DNA from 3 places in the Methylophilus sp. DW102 genome. Region 1 is predicted to be linked to each of the others. Evidence: predicted binding sites of a transcription regulator. Region 1 holds the regulator's gene; each other region holds the start of a gene.

What was found. Region 1 encodes sigma-54, which starts transcription at its own class of promoters, with help from an activator protein. Its sites were predicted from a motif close to TGGCACNNTTCCTGCT; they were not measured.
Region 2: the regulator sigma-54 is predicted to act here: its motif matches at 3,299-3,314, upstream of glnL (nitrogen regulation protein NR(II)).
Region 3: the regulator sigma-54 is predicted to act here: its motif matches at 3,659-3,674, upstream of AACH41_RS00695 (SfnB family sulfur acquisition oxidoreductase).

Annotation. Positions count from the first base shown of each region.
Region 1 is NZ_AP029023.1:259,517-264,543, reverse strand. Features, by position in the region: gene lptA (lipopolysaccharide transport periplasmic protein LptA) at 1-156, shown strand, start outside; gene lptB (LPS export ABC transporter ATP-binding protein) at 165-908, shown strand; gene AACH41_RS01185 (RNA polymerase factor sigma-54) at 915-2,459, shown strand; gene tyrS (tyrosine--tRNA ligase) at 2,505-3,743, opposite strand; gene AACH41_RS01175 (anhydro-N-acetylmuramic acid kinase) at 3,868-4,995, shown strand.
Region 2 is NZ_AP029023.1:119,372-124,398, reverse strand. Features, by position in the region: gene aroE (shikimate dehydrogenase) at 1-392, opposite strand, end outside; gene AACH41_RS00560 (rhodanese-like domain-containing protein) at 404-853, opposite strand; gene glnA (type I glutamate--ammonia ligase) at 1,220-2,629, shown strand; gene AACH41_RS00550 (DUF4124 domain-containing protein) at 2,756-3,247, shown strand; gene glnL (nitrogen regulation protein NR(II)) at 3,357-4,460, shown strand; gene ntrC (nitrogen regulation protein NR(I)) at 4,477-5,027, shown strand, end outside.
Region 3 is NZ_AP029023.1:157,632-162,658, reverse strand. Features, by position in the region: gene AACH41_RS00715 (ABC transporter ATP-binding protein) at 1-452, opposite strand, end outside; gene AACH41_RS00710 (AMP-binding protein) at 449-1,603, opposite strand; gene sfnG (dimethylsulfone monooxygenase SfnG) at 1,627-2,715, opposite strand; gene msuE (FMN reductase) at 2,743-3,315, opposite strand; gene AACH41_RS00695 (SfnB family sulfur acquisition oxidoreductase) at 3,745-4,977, shown strand.

The sequences.
Region 1 (5,027 bases):
CGCGTCAAGGCCACCATACAGCCTAAAAATAAAACCACACCACCTGTCATTGACAACAAGCCAACCTCTCAACAGGGGTTACGGATGAATCGCTCCTTGCAACTCAAGGTCGAACCTGCCCCTGCCGAAAACACTGGTGAGCAAGGCAAAGAGTAAGCATAAAGATGGAAACCATGGCAGCAGATCAGAACCATTTGCAGGTTAACCGCCTGAAAAAAACCTATCAGGGCCGTACCGTGGTCAAAAACACGACGCTTGAGTTACGCAGTGGCGAAGTGATCGGCTTGCTGGGTCCCAACGGGGCAGGCAAAACCACCAGCTTTTACATGATTGTCGGGTTGGTTGCGCTGGATGAAGGCAACATTACGCTGAATGGCGCCGACGTGAGCCGCGCGCCCATGCATGAGCGCGCGCGCATGGGCCTGGCTTATCTGCCCCAAGAAGCATCCATTTTCCGCAAGCTCAGCGTAACCGACAACATACTCGCCATTCTTGAAACCCGTCCCTATACGGAAGAGCAGCGTGAGGCGAGGCTTGAGTCCTTGCTGGATCAATTGCATATCCAGCACATCCGCAACAGTCAGGCCGTCAGCTTGTCTGGCGGCGAACGTCGACGCGTTGAAATTGCGCGCTGCCTGGCCACTGACCCTAAATTTATTTTGCTGGATGAACCGTTCGCCGGGATTGATCCGATTGCGGTGATCGAAATCCAGAAAATCATCCGCTACCTGAGCAGTCAGAATATTGGTATTTTAATCACCGACCACAATGTGCGCGAAACGCTGGATATCTGTGACCGCGCTTATATTGTCAATGAAGGCGCTGTGTTTGCAGCAGGCACGCCCGATGAAATCATTCAGAATGAAGGTGTGCGTGAAGTGTATCTGGGCAAGAATTTTAGGCTGTAATCCGTCATGAAACAGAACCTGCAATTACGTATTTCGCAAAATCTGGCGCTGACGCCGCAGCTGCAGCAATCGATCCGTTTGCTGCAACTTTCCACGCTGGAACTGAACCAGGAACTGGAAACCATCCTGCAGGAAAACCCGTTACTGGAAATGTCAGACGGTGAAGAAGGCGAGTTTGAAGATAACACACCGCCTCCCCCCACTGTAGAAGCTGAGCCGACAGATGCCAGCTCGTTTGACATGGCAACGCAGCAAGAGATCACCGCACCGGCAGAAAGTCTGCGTGAAGACTTGCACGATGAGCTGGGCGGGAGCGAGAGCGACCTGCCCAATTTAAACGAGGAATTCACGCCGCCAGAGTTTGAAGATGATTATGAAGAGTTTGGCAGCACCAGCAACTGGGACGAAGCCGGACGCAATCATCAGGAAGACGAAGACAGTGACTTTTCCAGACAGGAAACCACCAGCATCAGTTTGCGCGAGCATCTGATTGATCAGATACAACTGGCACATTTATCGCAACGTGACATGAGCCTGGTCAAACTGCTACTGGATAGCATCACTGATGATGGCTATCTGGAGCAAGATCTGCAGGAGATTGTGGAGCACTTGCCACTCGAACTTGAGGTCGAGCTGCTGGAACTGGAAACCGCCCTCAAGCTGATCCAGAATCTGGACCCTGTAGGCGTAGGTGCGCGCGATTTACGCGAGTGCCTGCTCTTGCAACTGACGCGTTTGCCGCAAGAAACGCCACACTTGCAAACCGCCATTGCCATTGCCAAAGACCACCTGGCGCTGCTGGCCAACAAAGACTTTGTCAAACTGCGCAAGGTGCTTGGTTGCGATGAAGCGGTACTCAAGGCGGCGCAGCACCTGATCCGCCAGCAAAACCCCAGACCCGGCAGCGAGTTTTCCAGCTTTAGTCACGATCACTTTATCCAGCACGATGTGGTGGTTAAAAAAATCAAGGGCATTTGGGTCGCCTCTTTAAATGATGGCGTGATCCCCAAACTGCGCATCAACCAGATGTATGCGGACATCCTCAAGCGCAACCGCGAGAGTTCAGGCCAATACCTGCAAAGCCAGATGCAGGAAGCCAAGTGGATGATTAAAAATATCCAGCAGCGCTTCTCGACCATTTTGCGCGTGTCACAAGCCATTGTAGATCGCCAGCGCAACTTCTTTGAACATGGTGAAATTGCCATGCGGCCACTGGTGCTGCGTGAAATCGCCGAAGAACTCGACTTGCATGAAAGCACAGTTTCCCGCGTCACCACGCATAAGTATATGCTCACACCGCGTGGCGTCTATGAACTCAAATACTTCTTTGGCAGCTCGGTGGCCACAGATGCAGGCGGCTCCTGCTCTGCCACCGCTATCCGCGCCTTGATCAAGCAAATGGTGGCCGAAGAAAACCCGAAAAAGCCTTTGTCGGACAACCAGATCACCGACACACTGGCACAACAAGGTATCGTCGTTGCCCGCCGTACCATAGCCAAATATCGCGAGTCCCTGAATATTCCGCCCGCGAACTTGCGCAAAACGCTCTAAACAAAAAAGGCCGCAGATGCGGCCTTTTTTGTTTCTCAGCTCAAATCACCTGATTGTGATCTTGGCAAATTTACGTTTACCCACCTGTGCGATCACTGTCACACCTTTAGTCAAAGGCAGATTCTTATCATCCACCTTGACGCTGTCGAGCTTGACGCCTCCTTGCTGCACTGCGCGCATGGCTTCACTGGTGCTTTCAACCAAGCCCGCCTGTTTTAACAATTGGCTAATGCCGATGCTCTCGCCTTCAATGGTCACTTCAACTTCGGGCACGTCATCCGGGATGCCGCCTTTGGCACGGGTCTGGAAGTCCTGCAAGGCTTTTTCAGCCGCGGCTTGACCATGGAAACGCGCCACAATTTCTTGGGCAAAGCCGACCTTGATATTGCGGGGGTTTGCGCCACTGGCGACTTGCGCCTTCCATTCGGCAATGGTTTCCAGCGTCGCAAAAGAGAGCAAATCAATATAGCGCCACATCAGTTCATCTGAAATCGACATGATCTTGGCAAAAATAGTCTCTGGCGCCTCGCTAATGCCAATGTAGTTACCGAGTGATTTAGACATTTTATTGACGCCATCCAACCCTTCCAGCAACGGCATCATCAGCACACATTGCTGCGACTGGCCGGCCTGCTTTTGCAACTCACGCCCCATGAGCAGGTTAAACTTCTGGTCGGTACCACCGAGCTCAAGATCCGCTTGCAGGGCGACCGAATCATATCCTTGCAGTAACGGGTACAGAAACTCGTGAATCGCAATCGGTTGATTACCCTTGAAGCGTTTGGAGAAGTCATCGCGCTCCAGCATGCGGGCCACGGTATGGCTGGCAGCCAGCTTGATCATCCCCGCCGCACCGAGTTCACTTAACCAGTTGGAGTTAAAAACAATCTCGGTTTTGGTGGGATCCAGTATTTTGAAGACTTGTGCGGCATAGGTATCGGCGTTGGCCTTGACCTGCTCCACGGTTAAGGGTGGACGAGTGGCGCTTTTGCCCGTTGGGTCACCAATCATGCCGGTAAAGTCACCGATCAGGAATAAAATCTGATGGCCCAGATCCTGCAACTGGCGCAATTTATTAATGAGGACGGTATGACCCAGGTGCAAGTCGGGCGCGGTAGGGTCAAAGCCTGCTTTCACACGTAACGGCTTGCCTGTTTTCAGTTTCTCGACCAGCTCCTGCTCGATCAGTAACTCATCTGCGCCACGCTTGATAATGGCCAACGCCTTGGCAATTTCTGGGCTCAATGCTGGCACTTCAGATGAGGGTTGTTTGGTATCGGTCATGCGGGTATCCGTCAAATACAACGATGCGCACTGATGGCACCGTCTCAAATAAGTAAAACAGCTATTTTAACGTAATCCCATGCATTTCTGTAAGCGCGGCTGGAGCAGTGTTAAAATGACACCCATGCAAGTTTCTGCCGATCGCTCCCAGCCACGTTTGTTTATTGGACTGATGTCCGGTACCAGCCTGGACGGGGTGGATGCCGTGCTCACCTCGCAACGGGGCGAGCAACTGACACAAACGGCCACCTATTTTCTGCCCTACCCTGACGCGCTTAAACAGCGCCTACTGGCCTTGCACACGCCCGCCAATAACGAGTTACACGAGGCCGCAGTGGTTGCTAACCAGCTCGCAGAACTCTACGCGCAAGCCGTCAAGCAACTGCTTAAGCTCGCCGACATCCGTGCCGAGGCCGTGACAGCCATCGGTTGCCATGGCCAGACCATCCGGCACTGTCCGACACTGGCAGAGGGCATGGCATACACCATACAATTGGGCAACCATGCCCGCTTGGCAGAATTAACAGGGATCACGGTCATTGGCGACTTCAGAAGTCGCGATATTGCCGCCGGCGGCCAAGGTGCACCGTTAGTGCCGGCCTTCCACCAGGCGGTGTTTACGAGTGCAGATAGGCATCGCGTCGTCATTAATATCGGCGGCATTGCCAACTTGAGTGATCTGCCAGCACACGGACAAGTCACAGGCTTTGACTCGGGACCCGGCAACCTGCTCATGGATGCCTGGACGCAGCAACACACAGGCCAACCCTATGATGCGGGCGGGCACTGGGCAGCGGGCGGGAAAATTAATCCAGACTTGCTCAATGCCATGTTGGCAGATCCTTATTTTGCACTGGCCGCACCTAAAAGTACGGGACGCGACCTGTTTAACGACACCTGGTTAATGCAACTGCTGCATCAGTATCCCGACAGTGCACAAAATGTGGCGCGTACTTTGCTTGAGTTAACAGCAGTGAGCATCACCGATGCACTGACGCGATTCTGCCCAGGGGCTCAGGAAGTCTACGTCTGTGGGGGTGGTGCCCATAATCTGGCCTTGCTGAATAGACTGCAGGCGCTGTCTGGCCAGTCCATACAGCTGACGGATCAATTGGGCGTTGGCGTGGACTGGGTGGAAGCGGTCGCCTTTGCCTGGCTGGCGCAACGCTGTGTAGATCATTTGCCAGGCAATTTGGCCGCTGTCACCGGCGCGGCGGGGCCACGCATTCTGGGTGCCGTTTACCCCAACTAAGCACCGGCAACGACGCGTAGCAATGATTCCCA
Region 2 (5,027 bases), 140 kb from region 1:
CCGCCTGCGCCCAGCAACAAGATTTTTTTTGCGGCCAGGGCCGTCTGGTGATGTTTGAGAATGTCATTGACCAGCCCACAGCCATCAGTATTGTCGCCCTGAATTTGCGTTTGGCCAAAACTGAGGGTGTTCACTGCCCCAGCCGCCTGCGCGCGTTCAGATAAAGTCTGGCTTAAGTCATAGGCTTCAAATTTGAATGGCACCGTGACATTTGCACCCACATACCCTTGCTGCTGCAATTGCTGCACCGTGGACGCAAAGCCATCCAGAGGTGCCAACACCTTTTCGTAAACAATCGTCTTGCCAAATTGCAGCGCAAATGCCTGGTGAATCAACGGCGATTTGCTATGTGCTATCGGGTGGCCAATGACTGCGTATTTTTCAACCGACATAGCAAGATCACCTAGTTGGACCAGGGCAAGCCTGCATGTTTCCAGCCATTGATCAGGGTTCTTTGCTTGGCCTCATTCGCTTCGCCTTCAAAGCCTTCGAGCATGTTATAGGCGTTGGGATATCCGAGTTTTTGCGCCAGCAAGGCAGCATTATGGCTGCGGCCACCCGTGCGGCACATAAATACGACGGTGCGCGCAGGATCAACCAGCGCCTGTAGCTGATCGGCAAACTCAGGATTGGCAATCATGCCTGGATAAAACGCCCATTCCAGATGGGCCGCCATCGGCACGCGCCCAACCAACTCCAACTCGGCACGTGAGCGCACATCCACCAACACCGCATTTTGATCTTGGCTAATCAGCGCATACGCCTCCTGGGGCGTCATCGCGCCGGCATACGGCAAACCATTTTGCTGAGCACGCTGAGCGGCTTGTTGCAAGATTTTCTCAACACTTTCCAAAGGACACCTTCGTTCTTTTAATAAGCTAGTCAAACCGCGAGTATACCTGTGAAAGTTACGCAAGCGCATGGAGCACCATTTTTGTGCTCAATTTGTTGCTGAGCACCTTTTTGGTGCGCATTGATTTTGCTTTTTTATGTCAGATATCTCATATCCATGCAAAATGCCTGTTTTTGGGTGGCATGCTTCCTGCTACTATTACATCCTAAGATTCAATGGAATTCGTAAACTAAAAATTCCACATATCTATTTGTTTTGCTAGTTTGTGTTTTTATATTTGCTCACGTTCCGGGACATCCGCAACATGTCCCTTTTTTGCGTGCGCAAGTTGAATCATTTTAGATCTTGATCACTGAGGAGAATGTAATGTCCGTTGCAAACGTAATGAAACTGGTTGCGGAAAACGACATCAAATTTGTTGATTTCCGTTTTACCGACACCAGAGGTAAAGAGCAGCACGTGACCGTGCCAGTGTCTGCCTTCGACGAAGATAAATTTACCGAAGGTCACGCCTTTGATGGTTCTTCCATTGCTGGCTGGAAAGGCATTCAAGCCTCTGACATGCAATTGATGCCTGATGCAAGCACCGCATTCATCGATCCATTTTTTGACGAACCAACCTTGGTTCTGACCTGCGACGTAGTAGACCCTACTGATGGTAAAGGCTATGACCGTGACCCACGCTCCCTGGCAAAACGCGCTGAAGCCTACCTGAAATCCAGCGGCCTGGGTGACACTGCTTATTTTGGTCCAGAGCCAGAGTTCTTCATTTTTGACAGCGTACAATGGGATGCCACCATGGGTGGTAGCTTTGTGAAAATCAACTCCGAAGAGGCCGCTTGGTCCTCAGGTGAAAAATTCGAGGGCGGCAACACTGGCCACCGTCCAGGCGTTAAAGGCGGCTACTTCCCAGTGCCTCCTGTCGATTCATTGCATGACATCCGCTCTGCCATGGTCATGACCTTAGAAGAACTGGGCGTGCCTGTTGAAGTGCACCACCACGAAGTGGCAACAGCCGGTCAATGTGAAATCGGTACTAAGTTTGCGACCTTGGTACAACGTGCTGACTGGACACAAATCCTGAAATACGTAGTGACTAACACAGCCCATGCTTATGGTAAAACAGCCACATTTATGCCAAAACCAATGTTTGGCGATAACGGCTCTGGTATGCACGTTCACCAATCCGTTTGGAAAGATGGTAAAAACCTGTTTGCAGGCAATGGTTATGCTGGCCTGAGCGATTTCGCTCTGTACTACATCGGCGGCATCATCAAGCATGCGCGCGCACTGAATGCGATTACCAACCCAGGTACTAACTCCTACAAGCGCTTGGTACCGCACTACGAAGCACCAGTGAAATTGGCTTACTCCGCTAAAAACCGTTCTGCTGCGATTCGTATTCCATTTGTGCATTCAGACAAAGCACGCCGTGTTGAAGCGCGCTTCCCAGACCCGATTGCTAACCCATACTTGGCTTTCTCAGCCCTGTTGATGGCTGGTCTGGATGGCGTTCAGAACAAGATTCACCCAGGTGAACCAGCGACTAAAGACTTGTACCATCTGCCACCAGAAGAAGATGCATTGATCCCAACGGTATGTTCATCTCTGGAACAAGCATTGGAGTATCTGGATAAAGACCGCGAGTTCTTAACACGCGGCGGCGTTTTCTCAGACGACTGGATTGATGCATACATTGCATTGAAAATGGAAGAAGTCACTAAACTGCGCCAAACACCACACCCAGTGGAATTTGGTCTGTACTACTCTTGCTAGTCACAAGAGCACGCACTAAAACAGGGCAGCCCAGGCTGCCCTGTTTTTTTATGTACGCGCTGTTCCGTCAACGTTTTTAGGCGAGCAGACGTTGATACCCTCAACGATCTACTCTAAACTATTGCCATGAAAAGATTTTTTTACATTTGCACCTTCGCGCTCATGTGCAACCAAAGCTGGGCAGATATTTACAAATATACCGACAGTAACGGCGTCACCACCTATACCAATATCAAACCCGAAGGCAAAAACAAGGCAGAGCTCATTATTAGTGGGCCCAGAACCGCAGAGCCTCCACCCCCTGCCAGAGAGAAAAAAGCCAATGTCAAAACACCCTCTCCGGCCGATTTTCCCAAAGTCGATAATCAGACACAAAATCAACGCGACCAAAAGCGGCGAGAGCTATTAATGAACGAGCTTTCTCAAGAAAAACAAGCACTTGAGAATGCTCGCCTGTTATATGAAGAAGCCCAGAACACGCCAGAAGTCTACAGAGGCGCGAATGGCAAAACGTTTAGAAACGTCGCCAAATATGAGGAAAAGCTGCGCGTCATTGAGGCCGAAATTCAGGCGCATGAGCGTAATATCGAGCTGTTAAATAAAGAGCTCAATCTTTAAATGCACCATTTTGGGAGTTTTCTCAATCATTTTTGCGTTGTGCACAAGAATTGGCTTGGGTTTTGCTTTAAAACAGGGCGTGATTCACTCTTTTTAACAAGCTCAGGACATGGTACAGAAATCTCCCAACGGCTTTAGTGGTTTAGAGCATATTGCCACGGCAGTCATTTTGCTTAATAACCAACTAGAAGTTACTTACGCCAACTCCAGCGCCGAGATTCTGTTTGCATTTAGTGCCAACCAGATTCAAGGGGCGCATATCCATGACGTGTTTGTGAATTGCGAAATTTTGCAAATGGCCGTGACCAACGCCATAGAAACACAGAGCCCATATCGTGAGCATGAGTTTGCACTGACTACCCAACGCGGCCATACAACGGCCGTGACCTGCACAGCCACCCCTATTTCAGCCGCGTTCAACCAAACGCCGGAAGACATGCTGATTCTGGAGTTTGTGCAAATGGATCAGCAATTGCGTATTGCGCGTGAAGAGCGCATGTTGATACAGCAGCAAGCCAACTCTGAATTACTCAGGAATCTGGCGCATGAAATTCGCAACCCGCTAGGCGGCTTGCGTGGTGCGGCACAATTGCTTGAGTTTGAGTTGCCGCAACCCAGCCTAAAAGAATATACCCAGGTGATTATCAAAGAGGCTGACAGACTACATAGCCTCATGGACAGACTGCTGGCACCTCACCGCGTGCCAAAATATGAGCCCACCAATATTCATGAAGTGCTGGAACGCGTACGCAGTCTGTTACTGGCAGAATCGCCTAACCATATCCGCGTGATCCGCGACTACGATACCAGCTTACCGGAGCTCATTGGCGATCGCGAGAAACTGATACAAGCCGTGCTCAATATTGCGCGTAATGCGGCACAAGCGATGCAACAGCATCAGACCGAAGGCGCGAGTATTACTTTCCGCACGCGTGCTGAGCGCCAAATTACGCTAGCCAGAAAACGTTACCGTGTCGGGATTCATTTAGAGATTATTGATAACGGCCCAGGCATCCCTGCCGGCATCAAAGAACGCATTTTCTACCCGCTGGTATCTGGTCGCGAAGGCGGCACTGGCTTGGGCCTTGCGCTGGCGCAAACCTTTATCACCCAACACCATGGCATGATCGATTGTGATTCACAGCCGGGTAAAACCATCTTCCATATATTGCTACCTATTGAAAGTACGCAATTAAAATCATCAGTACAATAATTCACGAGAAACAGCTATGAAGCCAATCTGGATCCTAGACGACGACAAATCCATCCGCTGGGTGTTTGAAAAAGCACTCGCCCGCACGGACTTTGATTTCAAAACATTTTCATCCCCAGCAGAAGCCCTCAACGCTTTAAATCGTGAACAACCCCAAGTCATTGTCAGTGACATCCGCATGCCGAATGGCTCGGGCCTGGACTTTTTATCCGAGGTAAAGCAGCGCTTTCCCGAGATTCCCGTCATTATCATGACCGCCTACTCAGACCTCGAAAGTGCTGTCGCCGCCTTTCAGGGTGGCGCGTTCGAGTATTTGGCCAAACCGTTTGATGTAGACCAGGCCATCGAAATTATCAAACGTGCCGTTGAAGAAAGCATGCGTCAATCTGTCGAGGCCGTAGAAGACACTGGCCCCTCGCCAGAAATCATCGGCCAGGCCCCCGCCATGCAAGAGGTTTTCCGTGCCATTGGCCGCCTAAGTCGCTCGCACTCCACCGTGCTCATTAACGGCGAATCCGGCAGCGGTAAAGAACTGGTCGCGAGCGCCCTGCATAGACACAGTCCACG
Region 3 (5,027 bases), 100 kb from region 1:
GGTTGCAGTTTGAGAAAAGCAATCACGCGCTCTGCTTTCTGCCGTTGCGCCAAGGCATCCGCAGGCGCGCGGCCCACATTAAATACCTGCTCCAGCCAACTGCTTTTGACCTTGAGGTTGGTGCCGGTCAGTACGTTGTCGAGCACCGACATGCCTTTAAACAGGGCTATATTCTGAAACGTGCGCGCCACGCCGCGTCTGGCAGCCCATTGCGGATGCATGGCGCGACGCACCGCATCCTGGTAGCGGATACTGCCTTCATCAGGCTTGTAGACGCCATTAATCACGTTAAGCAATGAGCTTTTGCCGGCGCCATTGGGGCCGATCAAGGCACAAATTTCGCCCTCATTGACGGCAAAACTGATATTGGTAATGGCTTTCACGCCCTTAAACGACAATGAAATCCCGTCTAATGCCAGTAATGGCTGAGGTGCAGCAAGGGTGGTACTCATATCGCGGCCTTCCATGTCGCTAATCCCAAATAGCTGTGCAAGTCATTGGACTGATGTGGAATCACTTGCAGCTGGCTGGTCTGCCAGGCAGAAGCTTCTGGCCAGGCACGCACATCAATGCCAATGTCACTGAAAAACTGTGTGGCCTCGGGCGACAAGGGCTCGCCTACCAGTAATGGCACGCGCGTACGCCGCAGACCCAGCACATCCTGCAAGGGCAAAATCACCAGCCAGCGCGCCAGCGTTGCGATCAGCGGCAACCGGGCACGGGCTGCACGCAGTGCCCAACCCACCAGCCTATGCTGCCAACTGCCGGGTAAGGGCCAACGGGATTGTGTCAGCGCATACAGGCGCTGATAAGTGGTTGCCGTGCCAGCGACCAGCGTGGGGCCGAGTTCGCGCCTGTCGGTATCCCGGGTCGCCAGATTTTCTGGAAAATTCAGAGTAAAGCCCGCCAATAGCCACGGCGAAAGCAGATATTTGGCATGACCGCTGGCGGCAAATGCACGCGCCGCCAATGCCTCTTCATGCGCTGTGAGCACCTCTTGGCTGATCAGTTGGCGGCCATTTCTAAGCAGTTCGGCATGGCTTAATTCGCTGTACTCCAGCGCATAGGCGTCACTTAAGCGGTAAAAGCGGAAGGCGATTTCCGCAGTCTCAGCCACGGGTGAAATGTTCTGTGTCTCAGGCGTGGCCACAATCTGCGCATAAGCAACCAGCGCAGGATGCTGATAGCCCGCTAGCCCGCGCGCATCGGCATAAATCACCAGTGCGCTATCAGGCTTGGCTGCCAGGACTTGATCCACCTGCGCCTGCGCCTCGGCAAACACAAATTGCGGCCGCAAGGTATGCAATAAATCCAGTAACTGCGGTTGCGCAAAGGCCGGATCCAGTGGCGCTGCCACGCCGCCCAGCCAATGGGCAGCTAGCGACAACAGCAAGGCCTCTGGCCGTGGTTCACTGAGCAGGAACAAGGTATCGCCCTGGCGAAAGCCGTGTTGCTGTAAATAGTGCGCCGTGCGGGTGACGTCCTCTTGCACCGCAAGCCAGGAGGCCTGCTGCCAGAGGCCCAGCTGTTTATGCCGAATTGCAACACGATGCGGGCGCTCCACGGCCTGCAAAGCGAGCAAGTGAGGTAAAGTCTCTGCCATTGCCAATTTCCTGCCGGGTTGAGTTAAGCCGCTTTGGCCAAGGTTTTAGCTTCCAGCTCACGCACCAGTGGCAGTACTTTTTCACCAAAATAAGCGACCTCTTCCTGAAAGTGCAAAAAGCCCGCCAACACTAAATCTACGCCCACCGCCTTCAAAGCCACAATGCGCTCGGCAATTTGCTGTGGTGTACCAATCAAATTGGTTTTAAAGCCATCGTTATATTGCACCAGGTCTTCAAAGCTCGACTTCGCCCAGTTACCTTCACGCTCCGGGCTGGCAGCACCGGCATTTTTCACTTCATGGCCAAAGGCATTGACCGCTTCAGGGTTGGCTTTATCAATGATTTCCTTCAATACGGCTTTGGCTTCTTCTTCGGTATCGCGGGCAATCACAAAGGCATTGACCCCGATCTTGACCTGATGCTTATTGGCCGCCGCCTTGGCGCGAATATCGTCCACCTGGGTCTTGATCCCTTCCACGGTGTTACCGTTGGTGAAGTACCAGTCTGAGACCGCGGCCGCATTATCGCGCGCAGCACGTGAACTGCCGCCCTGGAAAATTTCTGGATGTGGCTGCTGCAAAGGTTTAGGTTTGAGTGAGTAGTTACTAAAGCGGTAAAAATCGCCTCTGTAAGTAAAGTTATCCTGGGTCCAAATGCCCTTGAGCGCTTCAATAAACTCGCGTGAACGGCGGTAGCGTTCGTCGTGATCCAGCCAATGCTCGCCAATCGCCGTAAACTCACCACGGAACCAGCCGGAGACGATATTCACCGCAATCCGTCCCTGGGTGAGAATATCAATGGTCGCCAATTGTTTGGCAGCCAGCACCGGATTCCAGGGGCCAGGCAAAATGGCGGCAATCACTTTGAGTTTGGTGGTCGCCGCCAGCAAGGCATGCGAAAAAGATACCGACTCATGCTGAAACTCGGCCCCATACCCCGCTGTAAAACGGATTTGGCTCAATGCATATTCAAATCCGGCTTTTTCGGCAATTTGTGCCAGCTTGCGGTTGTAATCGATATCCCAACTGGTGCGCTGCTCAATGTTACTGACCACCAGGCCACCACTGACGTTAGGCACCCAATAGGCAAATTTAATGTTTTCTGTACTCATCTTTAATCTCTCCAAAAATCACTGAATTTAAATGGCTAATAACTTTTCCTGGCTCAAAAGCTCGCGATGTTTGAGCAAAGGCAGGGCACGCTCTACCGCTAGATCAATGCGCGCTTTCACCGCCTCACTCTTGATTTGATAATTTTCAAAATCCGCTTCAACGGCATATACACCGATCGGCAACGTGACTGCCTGGAAGAAGCTGAATAATGGGCGCAGCTCATGATCAATGATCAAGGCATGACGCTCAGTGCCGCCGGTTGCTGCCAGCAGCACGGGCACATCAATCAATGCTTCGAGATTGACCAGATCAAACAAATGCTTGAACAACCCTCCATAAGAGGCGCGATACACAGGCGTAGCCACCACCAGTAAATCGGCGGTTTCAATCGCCTGGATATCTTGCTGTACGTTGATTGGCAAAGCTTTGGGATCGTAGGAAGCGACCAAGCTGCCCGCAATTTCGCTTAATTCCACCACGTGCAGATCAATCGGGATTTGCTGTCCCAACTTCTGTGTGATCGCCTGCACCAGTGCAGCGGTTCTGGAAGGTAATTTATAGCTGCCGGAAACGGCAGTAACTTTTAATGGACGGCTCATCATGACTCCTGAAATAACAATGACGGAGGTCGTTGCTTACGATGCTTCGCAGACGACCTTGCTTGCCAGTAGTATTAGCAGCATCCATGCCAGGCAATAATGTTTATATTTTTCAATGACTTAACATAAAACATGCTTTTTAAATGGTGCTAGATTCCAGCGCTAGTTGCTGATCAACTGCTGCAAAAGCAGCAGTTTTGCGCGATCACGCTGCAGTTCGCTCCCTCCCCACCCTCCAGTGGCTGCTGCTTTTACAGCAGTCATTCAGCAGCAAACTGTTTCTATAGAGGCGGCAGCAGAGATGGATTTTTATATTTTCTTTTAAATTCAATGCTTTATTGATTGGCACACTAAATGCAACAGTGACTGCAGACGCATGGTGCCTGCTCGCCATGCCTTTATTGATCTCTTTTTGAATAAGGACTGACTATGACTGCACAAGCAAATAAGATTGCGCATTTGCCTGTAAACCTGCCGCGACAAGCGGCACATTTGATTAAAAGTGACGCAGAAGCCCTGACCGTCGCCAAACAAGTGGCCAGCGAAATTGCCAAAGAAGCCGCCCTGCGCGACCAGGAACGTCGACTGCCACGCAAAGAACTCGACCTGTTTTCAAGCAGCGGGTTGTGGGGCATTACCGTGCCCAAAGAATATGGCGGTGCCTTTGTCTCTAATAAAACTCTGGCAGAAGTGGTAGCCACCGTGGCCGAAGCAGACCCCAGTGTCGGACAGATTCCACAGAATCATTTATATATGGTGGAAGGCTTGCGCCTGGATGGCTCAGACTTTCAGAAAAAATACTTTTTTGAGCTGGTGCTGCAAGGGGTGCGGTTTGGCAATGCGTTCTCCGAGATTGGCACCAAGAGCGTCAATGACGTGAAAACCAAGCTCACGCCCACCAATAGCGGCTACTTTTTAAACGGCAAAAAATTCTATTCGTCTGGCGCGTTGCTGGCGGACTGGGTGCCAGTGGTGGCCAAAGATGAGCACGACAATACCGTGGTGGCATTCGTACCCGCTGGCGCAGAAGGCCTGACCATTATTGATGACTGGTCCAGCTTTGGCCAACGCACCACGGCTAGCGGGACGACCATCCTGGAAAATATTTTTGTGCCTAGCGAATACGTGCTGCCGCACCATCTGGCCTTTGACCGCCCGACCACCATGGGGCCGATTGCGCAGATTATCCAGGCGGCGGTGGATACCGGCATCGCCCGCGCGGCGTTTAAAGATACCCTGCACTTTGTACGCAACTACACTCGGCCATGGATAGATACCGACCTCGAACACGGTTATGAAGACCCGCATACCATCAAGGATATCGGTGACTTGCAGATTCGCCTGCACGCCACCGAGGCTTTACTGGCACGCGCGGGTGAATACATAGACGAAGCGCAACTTAACCCGAATGAAGACACCGTGGCCGAAGCCTCGATTGCGGTGGCAGAAGCCAAAGTGCTGAGTACCGAAACCGCCTTGCTGGCGGGCAGCAAGTTGTTTGAACTGGCCGGGACCCGTTCTACCCTGGGGGAATACAACCTGGATCGCCACTGGCGGAATGCACGTACCCATACGCTGCACGATCCGGTGCGCTGGAAATACCATGCCGTTGGTAATTACAGCCTGAACAAGGTCAAACCGCCGCGCCATCCTTGGATTTAAGCTCTTATAGGTCCGAATGAAAAAGCCCTCATTTGAGGGCTTTATTTTGG